DNA from 2 places in the Vibrio sp. SCSIO 43136 genome. Region 2 is predicted to be linked to the other one. Evidence: riboswitches for the same ligand, from Rfam matches in the RefSeq annotation. Region 2 holds a riboswitch; the other holds the start of a gene.
What was found. A riboswitch is a leader RNA that binds a small molecule or an ion and turns the genes downstream of it on or off. The one in region 2 is predicted to bind cobalamin.
Positions count from the first base shown of each region.

Region 1: it holds a riboswitch for cobalamin, as region 2 does, so the genes downstream of both, J4N39_RS00625 (TonB-dependent receptor domain-containing protein) here and J4N39_RS19695 (cobalt-precorrin-5B (C(1))-methyltransferase) in region 2, are expected to answer to the same signal.

Region 1 covers NZ_CP071848.1:121,840-125,256, reverse strand. Annotated here, with positions in the region: gene J4N39_RS00630 (Dph6-related ATP pyrophosphatase) at 1-107, opposite strand, end outside; gene J4N39_RS00625 (TonB-dependent receptor domain-containing protein) at 147-1,901, opposite strand; cobalamin riboswitch at 1,968-2,189, opposite strand; gene trmA (tRNA (uridine(54)-C5)-methyltransferase TrmA) at 2,366-3,417, shown strand, end outside.
Region 2 covers NZ_CP071849.1:1,048,621-1,052,037, reverse strand. Annotated here, with positions in the region: gene J4N39_RS19705 (hypothetical protein) at 1-107, shown strand, start outside; gene J4N39_RS19700 (histidine phosphatase family protein) at 341-913, shown strand; cobalamin riboswitch at 957-1,139, shown strand; gene J4N39_RS19695 (cobalt-precorrin-5B (C(1))-methyltransferase) at 1,271-2,377, shown strand; gene J4N39_RS19690 (precorrin-8X methylmutase) at 2,399-3,076, shown strand; gene cbiE (precorrin-6y C5,15-methyltransferase (decarboxylating) subunit CbiE) at 3,073-3,417, shown strand, end outside.

The sequences.
Region 1 (3,417 bases), on a different replicon from region 2:
TAAAGACCAACGACTTCTACGCTAGGGTCTTCTAATAACTTGATCAGGGTTAATGTGGAGTCTTTGCCTGACGACCAACTTACGATGACTTTGGTTTTAAGGGACATAGTTACCTCAAGAAAAAACCGCCCGTAGGCGGTTTAGAATTAAAATTTGTAATCTACATTTAGGTAATAGCTTCTACCTTGAGTGTTGTAGTTGGTTGCCAGGGTGTAATCTTCATCTAAAAGGTTAGCAACTCGCCCACGTAAGGTTAAGCTTTCTGTCACTGAATAACTGGCAGCTATGTCCACCAATGAGTAGCTATCTAACTCAGCCTTATTTGTATCTATGCGTTTCCCCTGATAAAGGTAACTTAAGTCTGCTCGCCAATTACCCTTAGAGTAAGAAACATTCCATTTTGCGCTCTCTTTAGCTCGTCTTGCTAGCTGAGAATTTTTGCTAGTATCAACAGGATCCATGATATCAAGGCTCACATCGTGACTAAAGGCACCTGTTGCGAACTGTGCCGCAAGCTCAATACCTTTGATATCAGCCTTACCAATATTTTTAGATGGCCAACCTATAATCATGTTTTCAATCTGATTATGGTAAGCAACAACGCTCCAGTCGAAACTGCCTTGATATCCTTCGACGCCAACTTCATAACTAAAGGACTCTTCAGGCTTTAAATTTGGATTTCCTGTATCCGGCCAGTACAAGTTATTAAATGTTGGAGCTTTAAAAGCCGTACCTGCATTGGCAGTCAGTCGCATAGTATCTACTACCCACCAGCCTAACCCCGTTTGCCACGTGTTATTACGCCCGTACCTTTCATTGTCATCTGTGCGCAACGCCAACTCTGCCTGAACGCTACTATTATCAAAGTAAGCGCCAACATACGCAGATTTGTTATCTCGAGATGATTCATCGTAAGCAACAGAAGATGCGGATACATCGTCTTGCTGCCAATCAATTCCTGCACTTAACGTCCAGTCTGATGTAAGCAAATAATGATTGGTAAAAGAAATCGATTCATGCTCTGTGTGGTATTTACTTTTATATCCACGGTTGTAACTAGAGTCGACTGATTTTGCTATAGATAACAACGCTGAGTATTTATCAGCTTTGTACTCAGCACTACCAATCACAGTGTACAACTGCTGATCTTTACTTGAGTCAGTTGGATCATACTCAACAAACCCTTCCGAGTATGTTGAATTTAGTTTTAGAGCTAGCTGGTTGCTTAGTTGGTATTTAGCGTTAGCAGCAAACTCTGTGACTTTGTGTCCATCATTATCTTCATTTCCTTTAGTATTTTGAGCAGAAAACCCTTCAGCTTGAGAATACCGTGAAGAAAAAGAACCACTTAGTTTGTCGTTAAGCTCTCCAGATACAGCGACAGATGCTTTGCGTAGTTGCTCAGAACCAATACCTGCACTCAGCTTTTTCTCTTCACGCTTAGTATCTGTAATAATGTTAATCACACCACCAACAGCATCTGAACCATACATAGCAGCACGCGGGCCTCGAATAAATTCAATGCGCTGGACTGCCACTAGAGGTAACGCAGAAATCGTAGCTCCGCCAGAGGTCGCACTAGCTGTTTTAACTCCGTCGATTAAAACCAATACATGACTTGAGTTTGTACCACGAACGAAAAGAGATTGAGTTTGACCGTATCCACCATTGCTAGATACTTGGACACCAGGTAAGCGACGTAGCACTTCAAAAAGGTCATTAGCTTGAATAGCTTCTATCTCTTCTTTATCAACAGTCACAACTGCCGCTGTTGAACTCTGGCTAGACTGCTCAAAACGGTTCGCCGTCACCACCATGGTTTCATCAGCACTTTGCGCTTGAGCATAAGAAGACATAGAAAGTAGCGACACCACTGTGGTCGCTAGTAGAGATTTTTGCATTTTCGGTTCATCCTAAATCGCGAGAATTACAGCAAGGCTTTAATGAATTATTGAGTGTTATAAAAAGCCTTACTCATTTTGCTGGCAGATATTCGGACTTAAGAGCACGCCATCAAAACTTATGGCACCTAGAGTCTCACTTCCCACTTAGCAAGCTAAACAGTGTTTGGGTCTTACCCGAGACGTTCGTTCTCTCTTACCGCTGCGCGTCAGTTCCGGATTCTCACCAGATTCCCTATTAAGCCAAAGTGTGACATGCACCCCAGCACCAGCGTTGGCGAGATAGTAGTGACTTACCACTATGTTGTCTAGTTGTTATTTATGCAGCGCAGATTGTTAACTATCATTAAATGTAACTGCGCTAGAGCACATCCCGTCAGTTGTTTGCGCCTACACTGGACAATTTGGCGGAATTGAATAAAATCTGCGCTCCTTGTTTTAAGTATTCGAAAAGGCATGATTTCATGGCGACACTTGATGTAACCCCAGAGCTATACCAACAGCAACTGGCAGAGAAAACCCAACGTCTAACCAGTATGTTTGCGCACTACCAAATGCCAGAGTTGGAAGTCTTTGAGTCGCCAGAACAGCACTACCGCATGCGTGCTGAGTTCCGTGTTTGGCATGAAGGTGATGATATGTACTACATCATGTTCAACCAAGAAACTCGTGAAAAGTATCGTGTGGACCAGTTCCCTGCTGCAAGCCGTCTTATCAATGATCTGATGCCGCTTTTAATGGATGCGATGAAAGACAATGACGTATTGCGTCGCAAACTGTTCCAAGTCGATTTCCTATCGACCTTAAGCGGTGAAGTGCTAGTGTCATTGCTTTATCACCGCCAGCTTGATGAAGCATGGATTGAGCAAGCCAAAGCATTAAAGCAGCGTCTTAATGATGAGGGCTTCAACCTCAACTTCATTGGCCGAGCGCGTAAAATGAAAATCGTGCTGGACCGAGACTTTGTGGTTGAGAAACTGAATGTTAATGGTGATAGCTACATCTACCAGCAAGTAGAGAATAGCTTTACCCAGCCGAACGCAAAAGTTGCTACCAAGATGCTTGAGTGGGCAATCGACTGTACTCAAGACTCCACGGGTGATCTGCTAGAGCTGTACTGTGGTAACGGTAACTTCTCGCTGGCACTGGCACAGAACTTTGAGCGTGTACTTGCAACTGAGCTGGCGAAGCCATCGGTAGACTCAGCGCAATACAACATTGCCGCCAACAAGATCGACAATGTACAGATCATTCGTATGTCGGCAGAAGAGTTCACTGAAGCGATGGAAGGTAAACGTGAGTTCCGCCGCCTGAAGCAAGCGAACGTGGATCTGAAGAGCTACAACTGCAACACCATTTTTGTTGATCCACCACGTGCAGGTATGGACATCGACACTTGCAAGATGGTTCAAGGTTACGAGCGCATCATGTACATCTCTTGTAACCCAGAAACATTAGAAGAGAATCTAAAAGTATTGAGCGAAACTCACCGAGTGACTCGCTTTGCACTCTTTGA
Region 2 (3,417 bases):
TGATTGCTCACTTATTGGATATCTTGTTCGTAAGTGAAACTGAAAAAACCTATAACATCAATGACCTATCGTCACACATGCAACGTGACCTTGGTATGCACCGTTAAGGTTTAGTAGCGAACATTATTAAGAAGCAGCGAAGATTTTTTCTTCGCTGCTTTTTTTTTGCTTGAATTTTGCGGCAGAATTTGAGTTATCTAAACAATTGTTTAAAATTGCGAATGGAGTCTCAGTTTGTAGGTATACAAAACTGGCCAGATCCACATTGACCGTAGGCTATCATCTGCGAGCAGTATCATTGATTAGAGTTTTTGCTCGTTTAGAACACTTATAGTACGTCATGCCTACATCAAAACTTATTCTCATTCGCCACGCAAAAACCGCTTGGAATCAGTCCAACAGACTGCATGGCCAACTCGATTGTCCCATTCTTAGTTCTGAATACATTGTTCTAGACCATCTAGCGACTGATCTTTTATCTCGTTATGGTAGACCAGACTTGGTGATTACCAGTGATTTAGGAAGAGCGGTTTCTTCTGCAAATCGAATGGCATCATTATGTGATGCTGTCTCTTTGACGAATCCATTGCTTCGTGAACGCTTCTTAGGACAGTTACAAGGGGTAGAACTTGTAACTGCCAAACGGTTGAGATATGCGAATCGATTTGAAAAGCCGTTGCAGGGAGAGTTTGGGGAAGAAGTGGAATCGGACTATGCGCAGCGAATCTATACCTTTCTAAAACAGTTGTGTAGTGATAAGCAATCCCAAACTGTATGGGTGGTAACCCATGGTGAATGGATTAGGGCGGCAATGAATATATTGAGTGGTCGGCCTTCCTGGCACCAAGGTATAGGTGTCATTGATAATAGCACTTATGTCGAAATTGACGTTTGTAGTGAAACCTTTTCTTGATACAATGACCCCATAAAAGATAAGTATAACGGTTACTTATCGACACCTAGACAATATAAGCAGTTCATCTAGCGATGACTCTGTTGAGCAGGGAATCAGGTGAGAGGCCTGAACTGTACCCGCATCTGTATGTGATGAGTTAAAACATTGCCACTAAGTTATCTTGGGAAGGCGTTTTAGCACTTTAGTCACCAGTCAGAATACCTGCTGCTTATTACACTCTTTCGAATGCAGAGCGGGATTACTCATTGCAGGATACTAGCGCCTATTTCGGTGCTATTTGCGGTATTCGAAAACAAATTGGATTGGTTTTCGAATAGATGCATACCCCTTATTCGCTTTATCTTGGTGGGCTCTATGGTCACTAAGGTTAAACGCTCCAAATCACCCAGTGAGATGCGAACCGGCTATACCACGGGCGCTTGCGCGGCAGCTGCCGCTTGTGCAGCAACACGGCTGCTACTTGGAGCGGTGCATTTCAAAGATATTGAAATCGTGCTCCCCAATCGGGATAACGCTCGATTTACTCTTCATAAGCTGGAAATGGCAGCGAAAACAGCGATTGCTTCGGTTATCAAAGATGCTGGTGATGACCCTGATTGCACCCACGGCGCAGAGATCATTGCGTCTGTGTCATTTAGCCAATCGCAAGACATCAATATCGATGGGGGCGAAGGCGTTGCTAAGGTAACACTCCCCGGCCTAGAGCTGCCTGTTGGTTTTGCCGCTATCAACCCTGTACCTCGTCGCAATATCACCGACATGGTGAAGCGAGAGATGGATGAGGTGGGTTATCACGGCGGTCTTGATGTGTTGATCAGCGTGCCTCAAGGTCAAGAAATGGCAAAGCAAACCATCGGTGAGCGACTGGGATTAATTGGTGGCATCTCAATACTCGGCACCCGAGGTACGGTAAAGCCTTACTCAACATCTGCTTATGCATCCTCGGTTAAGCAGACGATTCAGATCGCCAAACAAAATGGCCAGCAGCACGCAGTATTAACCACGGGTACTCGGTCTGAGCAATCTGCTATCGCCATGTTTCCACAGCTTGCTTCACTTTGTTTTGTTCAAGCGGGTGATTTTATTGGTGTCGGGCTGAGAGCAGCCAAACGTTATCAACTCGAACGAGTCACCATCGTAGCCATGATAGGTAAACTCGGCAAATTGGTGGCGGGCCATATGATGACGCATGTTTCGGGTAAAGCGATTGACTTTACCCTATTGGCCGATATTGCAACTCAAACGGGTTGCGACCATGAATTCATTCAGGCGGTATCTCAAGCCAATACGGGACGTCACGTTCTCGATCTCTGGAAGCAAAACCCAACCTCTAACTACCTCGTTGCCTTATGTAGGCACGCTCAAAATCACGCCCAAAACTATATCGATCATCAATTGGAAGTCGAAGTTCGATTGATAGATTTCGACGGTAAGTTGCTTGCTAGTTCAAGCATGACTTAAACCGTTTTAAGGAGAAAAATAATGGAAACCATGAAGCAAATGACTCAGCAAGGTCGCCAAATAGAGGAGGATTCTTTCTCGATCATTGACCGAGAAATGAACGAACTCCACGGTGGTCACAGTTATAGCTCTGAGCAGTGGCAAATTGTGCGTCGCGCGATTCATACCACAGGTGATTTTGAATACGGTCAGCTGTTTCGGTTTAGTGAGGACGCTCTCTCAAGTGCGATTGACGCCCTCACAAAGGGAGCAAACATCATCACTGATGTGACCATGATAGTGTCGGGCCTAAGTAAACCAAGGCTCAACCACTTTGGGAATCACGCCCGCTGCTTTATTAGTGATGCCAGTGTGATTGAACAAGCTAAAGCGGCAGGCGAAACCCGAGCCATTCACGCTATGCGCTACGCCCGAGACCAGGGAATTTTAGATGGCGCGATTATTGGTGTTGGTAATGCGCCGACTGCGCTACTAGAGCTTTTAGAGATGGTGGAGCGTGGCGAAGTGAAGCCAGCACTTATTATCGGTATTCCAGTCGGGTTTGTCAGAGCCGATGAATCTAAGGATTTGCTATCTAAACAATCTAAGGTGCCATTTATCGCCAGCCTCGGGCGCAAAGGGGGTAGTCCACTCGTGGTATCGACAATTCATGCGTTGTTGGCACTTGCTGTAAGTTCGGATAAGGACAAAGTGCAATGACAGTGTTGGTCACCGTGGTAGGCGTGCCAGAAGATGGATGCGTAAGTTTGAATAGTCGCGCTGTTGCCGTGGTCGAAGGCTCCAGAGTGTTGGCTGGTCACGAGCGTCTTATGCATTGGTTTCCCCAGTGTGATCAAAAGCGTCTGAGCTATGAGTCGGGTTATCAAAACTGGTTTAACTCAGTGGTTGATGAAGCAGAAGAAGGAAACGTTGTGGTATTGGCCTCAGGCGATCCACTATTTTTCGGTATTACGCAGGCTTTGATTAAACGGCTAGGCGCAAATTCGGTGAGAACAATTGCTTCGCCAAGTTCTATGCAATTGGCTTGTGCAGAGATTGGC